2 regions of the Pseudomonas sp. RA_35y_Pfl2_P32 genome follow, and region 1 is predicted to be linked to the other one. Evidence: predicted binding sites of a transcription regulator. Region 1 holds the regulator's gene; the other holds the start of a gene.
What was found. Region 1 encodes sigma-54, which starts transcription at its own class of promoters, with help from an activator protein. Its sites were predicted from a motif close to ANTGGCATNNANNTTGCTNT; they were not measured.
Positions count from the first base shown of each region.

Region 2: the regulator sigma-54 is predicted to act here: its motif matches at 4,434-4,453, upstream of flgB (flagellar basal body rod protein FlgB).

Region 1 covers NZ_CAXAQF010000010.1:162,413-170,016, reverse strand. Annotated here, with positions in the region: gene AACY45_RS12390 (HPr family phosphocarrier protein) at 1-244, opposite strand, end outside; gene rapZ (RNase adapter RapZ) at 260-1,117, opposite strand; gene ptsN (PTS IIA-like nitrogen regulatory protein PtsN) at 1,120-1,584, opposite strand; gene hpf (ribosome hibernation-promoting factor, HPF/YfiA family) at 1,597-1,905, opposite strand; gene AACY45_RS12370 (RNA polymerase factor sigma-54) at 2,012-3,505, opposite strand; gene lptB (LPS export ABC transporter ATP-binding protein) at 3,688-4,413, opposite strand; gene lptA (lipopolysaccharide transport periplasmic protein LptA) at 4,413-4,961, opposite strand; gene lptC (LPS export ABC transporter periplasmic protein LptC) at 4,948-5,520, opposite strand; gene AACY45_RS12350 (KdsC family phosphatase) at 5,528-6,052, opposite strand; gene AACY45_RS12345 (KpsF/GutQ family sugar-phosphate isomerase) at 6,052-7,026, opposite strand; gene AACY45_RS12340 (ATP-binding cassette domain-containing protein) at 7,305-7,604, shown strand, end outside.
Region 2 covers NZ_CAXAQF010000032.1:7,298-14,901, reverse strand. Annotated here, with positions in the region: gene AACY45_RS25000 (M48 family metalloprotease) at 1-1,342, shown strand, start outside; gene flgE (flagellar hook protein FlgE) at 1,413-2,765, opposite strand; gene flgD (flagellar hook assembly protein FlgD) at 2,797-3,522, opposite strand; gene flgC (flagellar basal body rod protein FlgC) at 3,538-3,981, opposite strand; gene flgB (flagellar basal body rod protein FlgB) at 3,985-4,392, opposite strand; gene cheR (protein-glutamate O-methyltransferase CheR) at 4,823-5,650, opposite strand; gene AACY45_RS24970 (chemotaxis protein CheV) at 5,697-6,629, opposite strand; gene flgA (flagellar basal body P-ring formation chaperone FlgA) at 6,711-7,472, shown strand.

The sequences.
Region 1 (7,604 bases):
TCAGTGCCGCCAGTGCGTCCAGCGCTTCCTGTCCCTGCTCGCCTTCGGTGCTCAGGTGGATGCGGGTGCCTTTACCTGCGGCCAGCATCATCATGGCCATGATGCTCTTGCCGTCGACCATCGACTCCGGGGTGCGTCCTGCACGGATCTGGCAAGGGTACTGACCTGCTACGCCGACGAACTTGGCTGAAGCGCGGGCGTGCAGGCCCAGTTTGTTGATGATTTCAATTTCCAGAGCAGGCATCGCGGTGTGAATCCTTTAGCTAAGGTCGCGGTGGCGAACCTGGACGTTCTTCAGGGATTTTTGCAGGACCTGGCCCAGGCGTTCAGTCAGGTAGACGGAGCGGTGATGCCCGCCTGTGCAGCCTATGGCAATGGTGACGTAGGCCCGGTTACTGGCGGCAAAGCGCGGCAGCCATTTGAGCAGGTAGCTGGAGATGTCATCAAACATTTCTTCGACATCCGGCTGAGCGGCCAGGTACTCGGCAACCGGCTGGTCCAGACCGGATTGGGCGCGCAGCTCTGGCTTCCAGTAAGGATTGGGCAGGCAGCGCACATCGAATACCAGGTCGGCATCCACGGGCATGCCGCGCTTGAAGCCGAACGACTCGACCAGGAATGCCGTACCCGGCTCCGGTTGATTGAGCAGGCGCAACTTGATGGTGTCACGCAACTGGTAGAGGTTCAGATCGGTGGTGTTGAGCTTGAGGTCGGCCAGGTCGGCAATCGGCTCCAGCAGGCTGGCCTCGTCCTTGATGGCTTCGGCCAGCGAGCGCTGCGAGCTACTCAGCGGGTGGCGTCGACGGGTTTCCGAGAAGCGCTTGAGCAGGGTTTCTTCATCGGCATCGAGGAACAGCACATCACATTGGATGTGGCGGCTGCGCACTTCTTCGAGCAATTCAGGGAAGCGTGACAAATGGCTCGGCAGGTTGCGCGCATCGATCGACACGGCCACCAACGGCTGGACCAGCTCGTTGTGAATCAGGGCGCGTTCGGCCAACTCCGGCAGCAGCCCGGCGGGCAGGTTGTCGATGCAGTAGTAGCCGTTGTCCTCCAGTACATTGAGGGCCGTGCTTTTACCGGAGCCGGAGCGGCCGCTGACGATGATCAAGCGCATGATTAGTGACCGTTTTGCTCGTCCAGGACGACCTGGTACAGGGCTTCACTGCTGTTGGCGCTGCGCAGGCGGTCGCGTACTTCCTTGCGATCCAGCATGCTGGCGATCTGGCGCAGCAGCTCCAGGTGGGCATCGGTGGCGGCCTGTGGGACCAGCAGAACAAACAGCAGGTCGACTGGGGCGCCGTCGATGGCGTCGAAATCAATAGGTGCGTCCAGGTGCATCAAGGCGCTGATGGGCGACTCGCAGCCTTTGAGACGGCAGTGAGGAATGGCGATGCCGTTGCCAAAACCGGTCGAGCCGAGTTTTTCACGGGCGATCAGGCTCTCGAAGACATCTTGCATCTCCAGATCCGGGACTTCCCGGGCGATCAGGTTGGCAATTTGTTCGAGGGCGCGTTTTTTACTGCCGCCCGGCACGTTCACCAAAGAACGGCCGGGGGTCAGGATGCTTTCAAGTCGGATCATGGGATGGGGGTGTTAACGACCGGTCGCGCCCTGGAGGAGGCTCTGGGTCTTTTCCTTATGCTTTTTAAGTTGACGGTCCAGCTTGTCGGTCAGCAGGTCAATGGCGGCATACATGTCCGTATGCTCGGCATTGGCGACCACTTCTCCGCCGGGGATATGCAGCGTGGCTTCGATTTTCTGCAACAGCTTCTCGACGTTCATCGTGACTTGCACGTTGGTGATCTTGTCGAAATGCCTCTCCAACCGGTCGAGTTTTTCGCCGATGTAGGTGCGCAGAGGTTCGGTAACTTCCAGTTGGTGTCCACTGATGTTGACTTGCATACAGCTTCTCCTTCGTTGCCAGTGCATAAGGCGGCAGGCGAGTTGCCTGCCACTAGGGTGTCTGCGAAAAATTCGAAAACACCCTGGAACGCGGTGGCGTGGCCCGTTACATCAATCGCTTGCGTTCGCTCGACGGCGCGATCCCGAGGGATTCACGGTACTTGGCGACGGTACGACGGGCTACCTGAATACCTTGTGCCTCCAGTAAACCAGCGATCTTGCTGTCACTCAACGGCTTTTTCTGATTTTCCGCGGCAACCAGTTTTTTGATGATCGCGCGGATCGCCGTGGACGAGCATTCACCGCCTTCAGAGGTGCTGACGTGGCTGGAGAAAAAGTACTTCAGCTCATAGATACCGCGCGGGGTATGCATGAACTTTTGTGTGGTGACCCGGGAAATCGTCGACTCGTGCATGCCCACCGCTTCGGCGATGTCATGCAGGACCAACGGCTTCATCGCCTCGTCGCCATATTCGAGAAAGCCGCGCTGGTGCTCGACGATCTGGGTGGCGACTTTCATCAGGGTTTCATTGCGGCTTTGCAGGCTCTTGATGAACCAGCGCGCCTCCTGCAGTTGATTGCGCATGAAGGTGTTATCGGCGCTGGTGTCGGCGCGACGGACGAAACCGGCGTACTGCGGGTTGACTCGCAAGCGCGGTACCGACTCCTGGTTCAGCTCCACCAGCCAGCGCTCGTTGTCCTTGCGCACGATCACGTCGGGCACCACGTATTCGGCTTCGCTGGACTCGATCTGCGAGCCGGGGCGCGGGTTGAGGCTCTGGACCAGTTCGATCACCTGGCGCAGTTCGTCTTCCTTGAGCTTCATGCGCCGCATCAACTGGCTATAGTCGCGGCTGCCGAGCAGGTCGATGTAATCGCTGACCAGGCGCTTGGCCTCGGCCAGCCAAGGCGTCTTGGCGGGCAGTTGGCGCAATTGCAGCAACAGGCACTCGCCCAGGTTGCGGGCGCCGATGCCGGCGGGCTCGAATTGCTGGATGCGGTGCAGGACGGCTTCGATTTCGTCCAGCTCGATGTCCAGTTCCGGGTCGAATGCCTCGAGGATCTCCTCGAGGGTTTCGTCCAGGTAGCCCTGGTTGTTGATGCAGTCGATCAGGGTCACGCCGATCAGGCGATCGGTATCGGACATCGGGGCCAGGTTCAATTGCCAGAGCAGGTGGCTCTGCAGGCTTTCGCCGGCGGAGGTGCGGGTGGTGAAGTCCCACTCGTCGTCATCGTTGCTGGGCAGACTGCTGGCGCTGGTCTGGTAGACGTCTTCCCAGGCCGTATCGACCGGTAGTTCGTTGGGAATGCGCTCGTTCCATTCACCTTCCTCGAGGTTATCCACCGTGGGGGCGGTTTCCTGGTAGGAGGGTTCCTGGACGTCGGTGTTGGGTTTGTGCTCGATGTTGTCCGCCATGGGGTCGGCGTTATCGAAGTCGTCGCCTTCTTCCTGGCGTTCGAGCATTGGATTTGACTCCAAGGCTTCCTGGATTTCCTGTTGCAGGTCCAGGGTCGACAATTGGAGCAGGCGGATGGCCTGTTGCAGCTGCGGTGTCATCGTCAGCTGCTGGCCCATTCTCAAGACTAGCGATGGTTTCATGGCTGGGGCTTAACACCTTATTCGCCGGCGCACGTGCGCCATCCACTACAGGGCGCCGGGGCGCCAAACTTAAGCAAATTATATGCCTGAAACTGAAGTGTTTGCCTAGAGCGTCATGACAATAAAAATATTAAGGCTTTCATTGACAATGCGCTCTGCCAGCAGGCTAGACGCCTCGCAGCTTATAGGCGGAACTCGTGGCCCAGGTACACTTCCTTGACCAGTTCGTTGGCCAGGATGGTTTCAGCGTCACCTTCAGCGATCAGTTGACCATCGTTCACGATATAGGCGGTCTCGCAGATGTCCAGGGTTTCACGCACGTTGTGGTCCGTGATCAGCACGCCAATGCCCTTGGCCTTGAGGTGATGGATGATCTGCTTGATGTCGCCGACCGAAATCGGGTCCACGCCAGCGAAAGGTTCGTCGAGCAGGATGAATTTCGGCGCGGTAGCCAGGGCGCGGGCAATTTCCACGCGGCGTCGTTCGCCACCGGAAAGGCTCATGCCCAGGTTGTCGCGGATATGGTTGATGTGGAACTCCTGCAGCAGGCTTTCGAGTTCCTGGCGCCGACCAGCCTTGTCGAGTTCCTTGCGGGTTTCGAGGATGGCCATGATGTTGTCGGCAACCGACAGTTTGCGGAAGATCGACGCTTCTTGTGGAAGATAGCCGATACCTGCCCGCGCGCGACCGTGCATGGGCTGGTGGCTGACGTCCAGGTCGTCGATCAGTACGCGACCCTGGTCGGCCTGCACCAGGCCGACGATCATGTAGAAGCAGGTGGTCTTGCCGGCACCGTTGGGGCCAAGCAGGCCGACGATCTGGCCGCTGTCGATGGACAGGCTGACGTCACGCACGACCTGACGGCTCTTGTAGCTCTTGGCCAGGTGCTGGGCTTTCAGAGTTGCCATTACTGGGCCTTTTGCTCGTCAGTTTTCTTTTTCGGCTGGATGACCATGTCGATCCGCGGACGTTGCTCAGTGACCTTGCTGCCCGTGGCGCGACCGGCGCTGGCGAGCTTTTTGTTGGTGTCGTAGACGATTTTCTCGCCCAGGGTAATGTTGTTGTCCTTGTCGATGACTTTGGCCCGATCGATCAGCACGACGCGGTCTTGCGAGGCGTGGTACTGAATGGTCACCCCGTAGCCCTGCACAGGCTTGGTGTCGCCCACGGTTTGCATCTGCTCGAAGTAGGCCAGGTTGCCGACCGAGGTTACGACGTCGATATCGCCAGCCGCTGTGCGGGTGATGGTCACGGTGTTGCCGGTGACCTTCATCGAGCCCTGGGTGATGATCACGTCGCCCTTGTAGGTGGCGATACCGTTCTTGTCGTCCAGTTGGGCGTCGTCGGCCTGGATGCGGATAGGTTGATCTCTATCGGTCGGCAGGGCCCAGGCGCTCGCGCTTCCCAGTGCTGCGCCCAGACTGAGCAAAATAGGGAGGGTTTTAACGAGCCTCATACTGTCCTCTTACGTTCGATAGCAGGTGTATCCTGCTTTCTTTCAAATACGCCTTCATTCCGGTACCAGTCGATACACCGCCAGCGCCGTCGATTCTAACGGCTTGCTGGGTCTGCGCATATTGCTGCTTGGGGAATACCGTCATGCGCGTGGTGGTGATGACCATCGGGCGATTCTTGGCATCCGTACGGGCAATGCGTACCGAGTCGATCAGTTCGACCTCGGTGCCGTCAGGATTGACCTCGCCACGTTCGCTCTGCACGTGCCAGGGGAATTCGGTGCCGCGATACATCTGCAGGTCCGGTTTGGTCAGCAGGGTCACTTCGCTGGCCTTGATGTGCTCGACCTTGTCGGACGTCATGTCGTACTGCAACTTGCCATCTGGCAGGAACTGCACGCTGTGGGCGTTGATGGCGTAGTAGTCGATCTCGCTGTCGTTGACTGCCGCTACCGGTTTGTCGAGAAAGCGCTCGGGGCTGATATTCCAGTAGCCCACAGCCGCAAGCAGCGCGGCGATGGCTGCGAAAAACACGATGTTGCGAAACTTTTTACTCAGCATAAATGACTCACAGGTACGCGGCGTTGGCGTCTTGCAGGTTGCCTTGGGCGCGTAATATCAATTCACAGAATTCTCGAGCAGCACCTTCGCCGCCACGGGCCTCGGTGATGCCGTGGGCGTGTTCGCGGACAAAACCCGCAGCATTGGCAACGGCCATGCCCAGGCCGACCCGTCGAATCACCGGCAGGTCAGGCAGGTCATCACCCAGATAGGCGACCTGTTCATAGCTTAGGCCCAGTTGCGCGAGAAGCTCGTCGAGCACCACAAGTTTGTCCTCGCGGCCTTGATACAGGTGGGCAACCCCCAGGCTTTTGGCGCGACGCTCGACCACCGGGCTGGTTCGACCACTGATAATGGCTATTGTCACACCACTGGCCAGCAACATTTTCATGCCTTGACCGTCGAGGGTGCTGAAACTCTTGAATTCGCTGCCATCTTCCAGGAAATACAGGCGACCGTCAGTGAGTACGCCGTCGACATCGAAGACCGCCAGTTGGACAGGCCTGGCGCGTTCGAGCAGGTCGTCAGCCATTACATCACCCCTGCGCGCAACAGGTCGTGCATGTTCAGGGCGCCTACCGGACGGTCGTCGTTGTCGACCACCACCAGGGCATTGATCTTGTTGTCTTCCATGATCTTCAGGGCTTGTGCCGCGAGCATCTCGGCCCGGGCGGTCTTGCCGTGAAGGGTCATGACCTCTTCGATCCTGGCCTGCTGGAAGTCGATCGAGCGGTCCAGGGAGCGGCGCAGGTCGCCGTCGGTGAAAATCCCGGCCAATGTGCCATCGGCTTCAAGTACCACGGTCATGCCCAGGCCTTTGCGGGTCATTTCCAGCAAGGCGTCCTTGAGCGATGTACCGCGCACTACCTGCGGCAGCTCGGCACCGATGTGCATGACATCTTCGACTTTCAGCAGCAGGCGCCGACCCAGAGCGCCGCCCGGGTGGGAGAAGGCGAAATCTTCGGCGGTAAAGCCCCGGGCTTCCAGCAAGGCCACCGCCAGGGCGTCGCCCATCACCAGTGCTGCTGTGGTCGATGAAGTCGGCGCCAGGTTCAGCGGGCAGGCTTCATGTTCGACATGGACATTGAGGTTGACGTCGGCGGCCTTGGCCAGTGCCGAGCTAGGATTGCCGGTCAGGCTGATCAACTGGATCCCCAGGCGCTTGATCAACGGCAGCAGGGTGATGATTTCGTGGGTCGAACCGGAGTTGGACAGGGCGAGAATGATGTCGTCGCGGGTGATCATGCCCATGTCGCCGTGACTGGCTTCGGCCGGGTGGACGAAAAAGGCCGTGGTACCGGTGCTGGCCAGGGTCGCGGCAATCTTGTTGCCGATGTGCCCGGACTTGCCCATGCCGACCACCACCACCCGGCCTTTGCTGGACAGAATCAACTCACAAGCGCGTACGAAGTCTGCGTCGATCTGGGCCAGCAAGCCTTTGACGGCTTCCAGCTCGAGGCGGATCGTACGTTGTGCCGATTTGATCGGGTCGCTGGACTGGCTCATGTCTGAAATCGAATAGCCTGGGGAAAAGGTGGCGATTATAGCGGTAATGATCAATTCCCTCACGTTAGTTCGTCACGCTTTGTGCGGGCGGTGTCACGGGAACCTTGCGATTAACCGGCTTTAACCTTAATTGAAGCTGAATGCGCCGGTCTTCGGCCTTGGGCGCCATGGCTGGGCAGTGATATAGTTCGTCGCCTGTCCGGCCTGCCAAGGATGATATGTGCTCTCGTCGGAGGGTGCGGCGTCCGAGTGAGAGGCTTGCATCGCAAGGAGTTTAGATGAGTGCCGATAACGCCTACGCGGTCGAGCTTAAGGGAGTGTCCTTCAAGCGCGGCACGCGGAGCATTTTCAACAATGTCGATATTCGCATACCACGCGGTAAGGTCACCGGCATCATGGGGCCTTCCGGTTGCGGGAAAACCACGCTGTTACGCCTGATGGGCGCGCAGTTGCGTCCTTCCAGTGGCGAAGTGTGGGTCAATGGCCAGAATTTGCCCAAGCTGTCGCGCAGCGACTTGTTCGATGCGCGCAAGCATATGGGCGTGCTGTTCCAGAGCGGAGCGCTGTTCACCGACCTC
Region 2 (7,604 bases), on a different contig from region 1:
TTCTGCCATCGTCTCGCCCCAGCAGGAGCACGACCTGGGGCGCGCCTGGCTGGCCATGTTGCGCAGCCAGGTGTCACAGCTCAATGACCCGCAACTGAAAAACTACGTGGAAACCAGCGTCTATCGCCTGGTGGAAACCAGCCAACTGAACGACCGGCGGCTTGAGTTCATCCTGATCAACAGCCCCCAGCTCAACGCCTTTGCCGCGCCGGGCGGGATTGTCGGGGTCAACGGTGGCCTGTTTCTCAACGCCCAGACCGAAGGCGAATACGCCTCGGTACTGGCCCACGAATTGGCGCACTTGTCGCAACGTCACTTCGCCCGCGGTGTAGAAGCCCAGCAACGCATGCAAGTGCCGATGATGGCCGCCCTGCTCGCCGGGATTATCGTGGCCGCGGCCGGCGCCGGTGACGCCGGGATCGCGGCAATCGCCGGGACCCAGGCGGCCGCGATCCAGGAGCAACGGCGCTTCTCCCGACAGAACGAGCAGGAGGCCGACCGCATCGGCATCGTCAATCTGGAGAAAGCCGGCTACGACCCGCGCTCCATGCCGAGCATGTTCGAACGGCTGGGGCGCCAGTACCGCTTCGATGCCAAGCCGCCGGAATTCCTCCTGACTCACCCGGTGACCGAATCGCGAATCGCCGACACCCGCAACCGCGCCGAGCAGGCGCCCGCCGGCGGCAAGGAAGATACCCAGACCTATCAGCTGATTCGCGCCCGCGTGCAGTTGATCTACGAAGAAACCCCGGGCCTGGCCGCCAAGCGTTTTCGCGCGCAACTGGATGACAACCCGAAAAACGACGTGGCGCGTTATGGCCTGGCCATTGCCCAGATCAAGGGTGGCCAGCTCAGCGATGCCCGCGAGAGCCTGAAGCCGCTACTGGCCAAGGCGCCCAATGAAATCATCTACAACCTGGCCCAGGTCGACCTGGACATGGCCAGCAACCGCCTGCCCGATGCGCAAAGCCGGGTCGACCGGATGCTCAGTCAGTTCCCGGGCAACTACCCGCTCAATCAGGTCCGGGTTGACCTGCTGCTCAAGCAGAATCGCCCAGCCGAGGCCGAAAAAGCCCTGGAAGCCCTGCTCAAGACCCGCCCGGACGATCCGGATGTCTGGTACATGGTCGCCGAAACCCGCGGCCTGTCCGGCAACATCATTGGGCTGCACCAGGCGCGCGCCGAGTATTTCGCGCTGGTGGGCGACTACCGCCAGGCCATTCAGCAACTGGACTTCGCCAAGCGGCGCGCCGGCAGCAACTTCCCGCTGTCGTCACGGATCGATGCCCGGCAACGCGAGCTCATGGAACAGGAGCGGATGATCAAGGACATGATGGGCTGACGCGTCTCGCCCCCACGAAAAAGCCCCTCGATGAGGGGCTTTTTTGTACCGCAGGCTTAACCCACCGGCATCAGGCCATCTGAATGATGGTCTGCATGATGGTGCTCTGGGTGGAGATAGTCTTGGCGTTGGCCTGGTAGTTACTCTGGCCCTTGATCAAGTCCACCAGCTCGTTGGTCAGGTTGACGTTGGAGTCTTCCAGCGAGTTGGACACCACTGAACCCAGGGTGCCTGTCTGGCCGGCGTCGTACGCGGCAAAACCGGACAGGTAGGTCTCCTTCCAGCTGGTGCCACCGGCGGCCTGCAGGCCCTGCTCGTTGTTGAAGCTGGCCAGGGTGACCTGGCCGATCGCCTTGGACTTGCTGTTGCTGAAGTTGGCGAACAGCGTACCGGTACCGTCGATGGTCAGGTTGGTGATCTGGCCGGTGGCGTAGCCGTCCTGGGTCGGCAGGTTGCGGATGGTTGCCGAGTTGTACTGGGTGGTCAGGGCCAGGTCGTTGGTGACGCCGGTGGCATTGCCCACGGCGCCGTTGGCCGTCCACACGCCATCCTTGACTGTGCCCGGCGTCCAGACGTCCGCGCCCATGACAATGGAGTTGCCGCTGACGGTGTAGGGGCTGCCACTGGCTGGCGCGTCGATGTCCAGCAGCTTGCCGTCGGAACCGAAGTTCATGGTCATGGCCGCCTGGTTGCTCGGCGTTGCCGGTGGCGAACCCAGGCCGGCCGGTACGAAGGCCGAGCCGTCCGGGTTGCGCCCCCCTACCAGGGTGTAGGTCTGCCAGGTGTTGGCGCCGGTCTTGACCACGTACTGGTCCAGGTTGTGCTGGTTACCCTGGCTGTCGTAGATCGGGGTGGTGAACATGTCGGTGTAAGTGCCGATCTTGGTCGGGTCGAACGGGGTGACTGCCGGATCGATGATCGGCTTGCTGGAGTTCAGGTTGATACTCGAGGAAATGTTGCCGGTGGTTTTCGGCTGCAGGTTCGCCTGGTCGATTTTCAGGTCGCCGATCACATCCTTGAGGATCTTGCCGTTTTCATCGACCGCATAACCTTGCAAGCGCGCGGTGCCGGCACTGTTGGTGATGAAGCCGTCCTTGTCGACGTTGAAGGTCCCGGCGCGGGTGTAGGTCAGCGAACCGCCGTCATTGAGCACGAAGAAGCCCGAACCGCGGATGGCCATGTCCAGCACGTTACCGGTGTTGGTCACATCACCCTGGCGAAATTGCTGGGACACGTTGGCCAGGCTCACGCCACTGCCGATGGACTTGTTGCCGTTACCCAGCTTGCTTGCCGCGTACACGTCTTCGAACTCCACGCGGGAAGATTTGAAGCCGGTGGTGGCGACGTTGGCAATGTTGTTGCCGGTAACGTCCAGTTGTTTGTTGGCCGCATAGAGACCGCTAAGGCCGATATTAAAAGACATATTCCACTCCTTGTTGCCGCGCTAGCCGGCTCTATAGACCAATGGTCTGTACTTTGGACAGGGCGATGGAGCCCATGTTGGCGAGGTTCAGCATCATCTCGCCGCCGGTCTGGCTCAGGGTCACGCTGTTGACGGTCGCCGGCAGGTAGGTGATCAGGTCAGTGGCCTTGCCGTCGATCTGCGCACTGGCCTTGAAGGTGTAGGTACCCGGGTCGACTTTCTCGCCCGCCGTGTTGGTGCCGTCCCAGACGAAACTGGCGTTGCCCTGGGCCTGGCTGCCCAGCTCGATGGTTTTCACCGCCTTGCCGTCCTTGTCGCTGATGGTCACCGTGGTGCCGGCCACCGAGGCCGGGATGACCACCGAGCCGGTCATGCTCTTAGTGCTGTCGACATAGGCCGAACCGGTTTGTACCACCACCGAACGGCCCACCAGCGACGACGCCTGCAGGGCCTGGGACGATTTGAACGAGCTCGAGATGTTGTTGACCGAGGAGTTCAGGGTGGTGATGCCTTCCAGGCTGCTGAACTGCGCCAGTTGGGCGACGAACTCGCTGTTGTCCTGCGGGTCGAGGGGGTTCTGGTTCTTCAGCTGGGTCACCAGCAGTTGCAGGAACGCGTCCTTGCCCAGCTCGTTCTTGCCGGTCTTGCTGCCGGCAGCGGCGGCCAGGCCATCATTGCTGGTGTTGCTGACGGTGGTCTTGGAGTTCGCAAGAATGTCGTTGAGACTCAGGCCACTGGTGGAATCGGTAACACTCATCAAAGCTGCCCCTTATCACTGACCGAGGGTCAGGACCTTCTGCATCATGGTCTTGGCGGTGTTCATCATTTCCGCGTTGGTCTGGAACGAACGGCTGGCGGAAATCATGTCGGCCATTTCTTCAACCACGTTGACGTTGGGGTAGTAGACGTATCCCTTGGGGTCAGCTGCTGGATGGTTCGGCAAGTAACGGGCTTCCAGATTGCTCTGGTCCTCGACCACGCCCAGCACTTGCACGCCCTGGCCGGCCGCATCCTGGTTCTGGAACAACGAGTCACCACCGCCCGACTGGCCGCCCTGGAACAGGGTGGCAAACACCGGGTGCCGGGCGCGGTAGGTCTGGTCGATGCTCGACGAGACGGTCTCGGCGTTGGCGATGTTACTGGCCACGGTGTTGAGGCGCGTGGTCTGGGCACTCATGCCACTACCGGCAATATTAAAAACACTGGACAGGGACATGGATTACTCTCCGCGCAGGGCTGCTACCAGCCCTTTGAATTTGCTATTGAGCAAGGTGAAGCTGGCCTGGAAGTTCACCGAGTTCTCGGCGTAGTTGGCCTGTTCCAGTTGGGCGTCCACGGTGTTCTGGTCGATCGACGGTTGCATCGGCGTGCGGTACAGCAACGACTCGTCGCCACTGCTCAGGCCCTGGGCTTCGATATGACGGCTGTTGGTCTTGTTCAAGGCGAAGCTGCCGTTCTTGCTCTTGTCGGCCTGGGCGGCCAGGACCGCGGAGAAATCCAGATCCCGCGCCTTGTAGTTCGGCGTGTCGGCGTTGGTGATGTTATTGGCCAGCACTTCGGCACGCTGGGCGCGGAAGCTGAGGGCTTGTTGGTGGATACCGAGCGCTTTATCGAAGCTGATGCTCATGTCGGAAACCTTTGGGTGACCTGATTTTTCGTAACAGGTTCAAAGCAAGCCCCGTGCCAGCTTGCCCGCCCCCGCAAACAGGGGCCCTGGCCGACAGCGGCAAGGCGGCAATGCCAGAAAAGCGGCAAGCGTCTTCCGGCACCTGCCGCTTTTCTGCCGCCCTGGGCGGCTCGACAGGCTTGCTACAAGGATTGTGCAGCACGATAAAAAACGGGAGCCTCTGAGGACTAATGCTGATCAGTTAAGCGACGCCGTCTATTGTGGGAGCGAGCTTGCTCGCGATGGACTTGAAAGCGCCGCGTATTTATTCATTTACGCGTTATCGTTCACGTCCATCGCGAGCAAGCTCGCTCCCACATAGGGGGGGGCGTTTCTCCTTAACTGATCGGCATTAGCCTCTGAGGACTCCCGCTTTTTTGCCACCTGACCATCACTTAGCCTGGTAGATGATCCCCGGACTGCACTGGACCATCTGGTAATGATCCGGCAGGCCGTTGAGGGCTTCGGACGCACCGAGGAACAGGTACCCACCCGGCTTGAGCGTACTGTGAATGCGCAACAGGATGTCCTTCTTCACTTCAGCAGAGAAGTAGATCAACACGTTGCGGCAGAACACGATGTCGAACTTGCCCAGGCCGGCGTAGCTGTCCAGCAGGTTGAACGCGCGGAACTCCACCCGGCTCTTGATCGGTGCCTTGACCGCCCAGCGCCCCGGCCCTTTCGGGTCGAAGTAACGTTGCAGGCGCTCAGGCGATAGACCGCGGCCAATCGCCAGGCTGTCATACTCGCCGGACTTGCAGTTGGTCAGCATGGTCCCGGAAAGGTCGGTGGCGACAATCTGCACCCCCATCCGCAACTGGCCCATGTTGGTCCGCTCGAACTCGTCGATCGACATCGACAGCGAATAGGGTTCCTGCCCCGACGAACAGGCCGCCGACCAGATCCGCAGACGCTGGCCGGGACTGGCCTTGATCGCGTCGGGCAAGACCTTGTTCTTCAACACTTCAAACGGATAAGTATCACGAAACCAGAGGGTTTCGTTGGTGGTCATCGCGTCCACGACCATCTCACGCAAACCACCGCGCGGCTGGACCTGGATGCGCTGGACCAGTTCACCCAACGACTTGATGCCTTGCTGTTCCATCAGTTTGTTGAGACGGCTCGAGACCAGATACTGTTTGTTTTCACCGAGCAAAATGCCACAGGCTTTTTCCAGGAAGACCCGGAACTGTTCGAAATCCAAATTACCCGTAGACAAAGATGCCGCCTCTAAAATCGTGTTGATCGCCAGGGGCAAAGGCCACCTAGCTGATATCTGCTGCTTTGATCCGGTCGACTACCCGGGATGCCAGGTCATCAGGACGGAACTTGGCCAGGAAGTCATCGGCACCGACTTTCTTGACCATCGCCTGATTGAACACGCCTGACAACGAAGTATGCAGGATGATGTGCAGCTTTTGCATGCGCGGGTCGTTGCGGATCTCGGCCGTGAGGGTGTAGCCATCCATTTCCGGCATCTCGATGTCGGAAATCATCATCAGGAATTCCTCTTCCGGCTTCTTGCCCTCCTCCACCAGCTTGCGCAGATAGTCCAGCGCCTGCCGGCCGTCGTTTAACGCCACGACCTCGACCCCCACCGTCTGCAGGCAACGGGAAACCTGTTTACGTGCCACCGACGAATCATCGACCGTCAGCACCCGCAACGACAGCGCCTTGTGTTGCGTCTCGTCATCCACCACCCCGGCGGAAATCGCTTCCGGTGCCGGTGCCACTTCGGCCAGGACCTTCTCGACGTCGATGATTTCCACCAACTGATTATCGACCCGTGTCACCGCCGTCAGGTAGTGATCGTGGCCCGTGCCCTTGGGTGGCGGATGGATCTCCTCCCAGTTCATGTTGACGATCCGCTCGACCGAGCGCACCAGGAACCCTTGGGTCTTGGTGTTGTACTCGGTGATGATCACAAAGGGATTGCTCTGGTCCTGCAACCCGCCCGCCCCCGTGGCCATTGCCAGGTCCATGATCGGAATGGTTGCGCCCCGAATACTTGCCACACCGCACACGACAGGATTGGATTTGGGCATCAGGGTCAATTTCGGGCATTGCAGCACTTCCCGAACCTTGAACACATTGATGCCATAGAGCTGCGGACCGTCGAGACGGAACAACAACAGCTCCAGGCGATTCTGCCCTACCAGTTGTGTGCGCTGGTTTACCGAATCCATTACTCCAGCCATGCCCAGCCCCCTACACCAACGCTAAGTGTGTTGCGACGCACATTCATCACTAAACGGCACGGCGCTTGCTTTTTAACCGCTATGAACGCGAACACGACATTTTTCCGACGCCTGACTTCAACCTGCCGCCGATTGCTCGGCGCGGCTGCGACGGCGTGCCTGTTCAACGCTGGCAGCCCTGCCCTTGCAGATCCGCTTACCTTGCCTGATCTACTTATCGGCGTCACTCAGGGCTTTCTTGAATTCACTGTTGAAGACTATCTGGCGTCCAGCCAAACCGAAGGCCGTTATGAGATCGAGGTCAAGCAACTCGATCCCCGCCTGCGCCTGCCCACCTGCGACAAGGAATTGACAGCCTCCCTGGAGAGCCCGGCCAAGCCGGTGGGCCGGGTGACGGTGAAGGTTCGTTGCGACGGCGCCTCGCCCTGGACCGTGTTCGTGCCCGCGCAAGTCCGGCTGTTCCGTGAGGTGGTGACCAGCACTCGCCCGCTCAAGCGTGCTGGAATCATCGAGCCGGCGGATGTGATCCTGCGTGAACGCGACATCAGCTTGATCAACCAGGGGTACCTGACCAGCGTCGACCAGGCAATTGGGCAAAAAATTGTCCGACCAATGGTCAATGACCAGGTCATTACCCTGGTGCACCTGGAGCAGGCCGAAGTGGTGCGCAAGGGCGACCATGTGGTGATCACGGCCCGCAGTGGTACCCTCAGCGTGCGAATGCCCGGGGAAGCCCTGGCCAATGGCGGTATGAATCAACAGATTCGGGTCAAGAACCTGAACTCCCAGCGGGTGATCAAGGCCCAGGTCATAGCCCCCGGCCAGGTGGAAGTGGCCATGTAGATAACTGGCGCAGCTGCGAGCCACTCCCTAAACTGTGCCTCACGCAGGGCAAATGCCGACGCGCCCGTGCTCATCGAGAAATGAGCCTAAAGTTTTTCGCGATTTGGCCGAAAACATGGCAAGCGTCCAAAT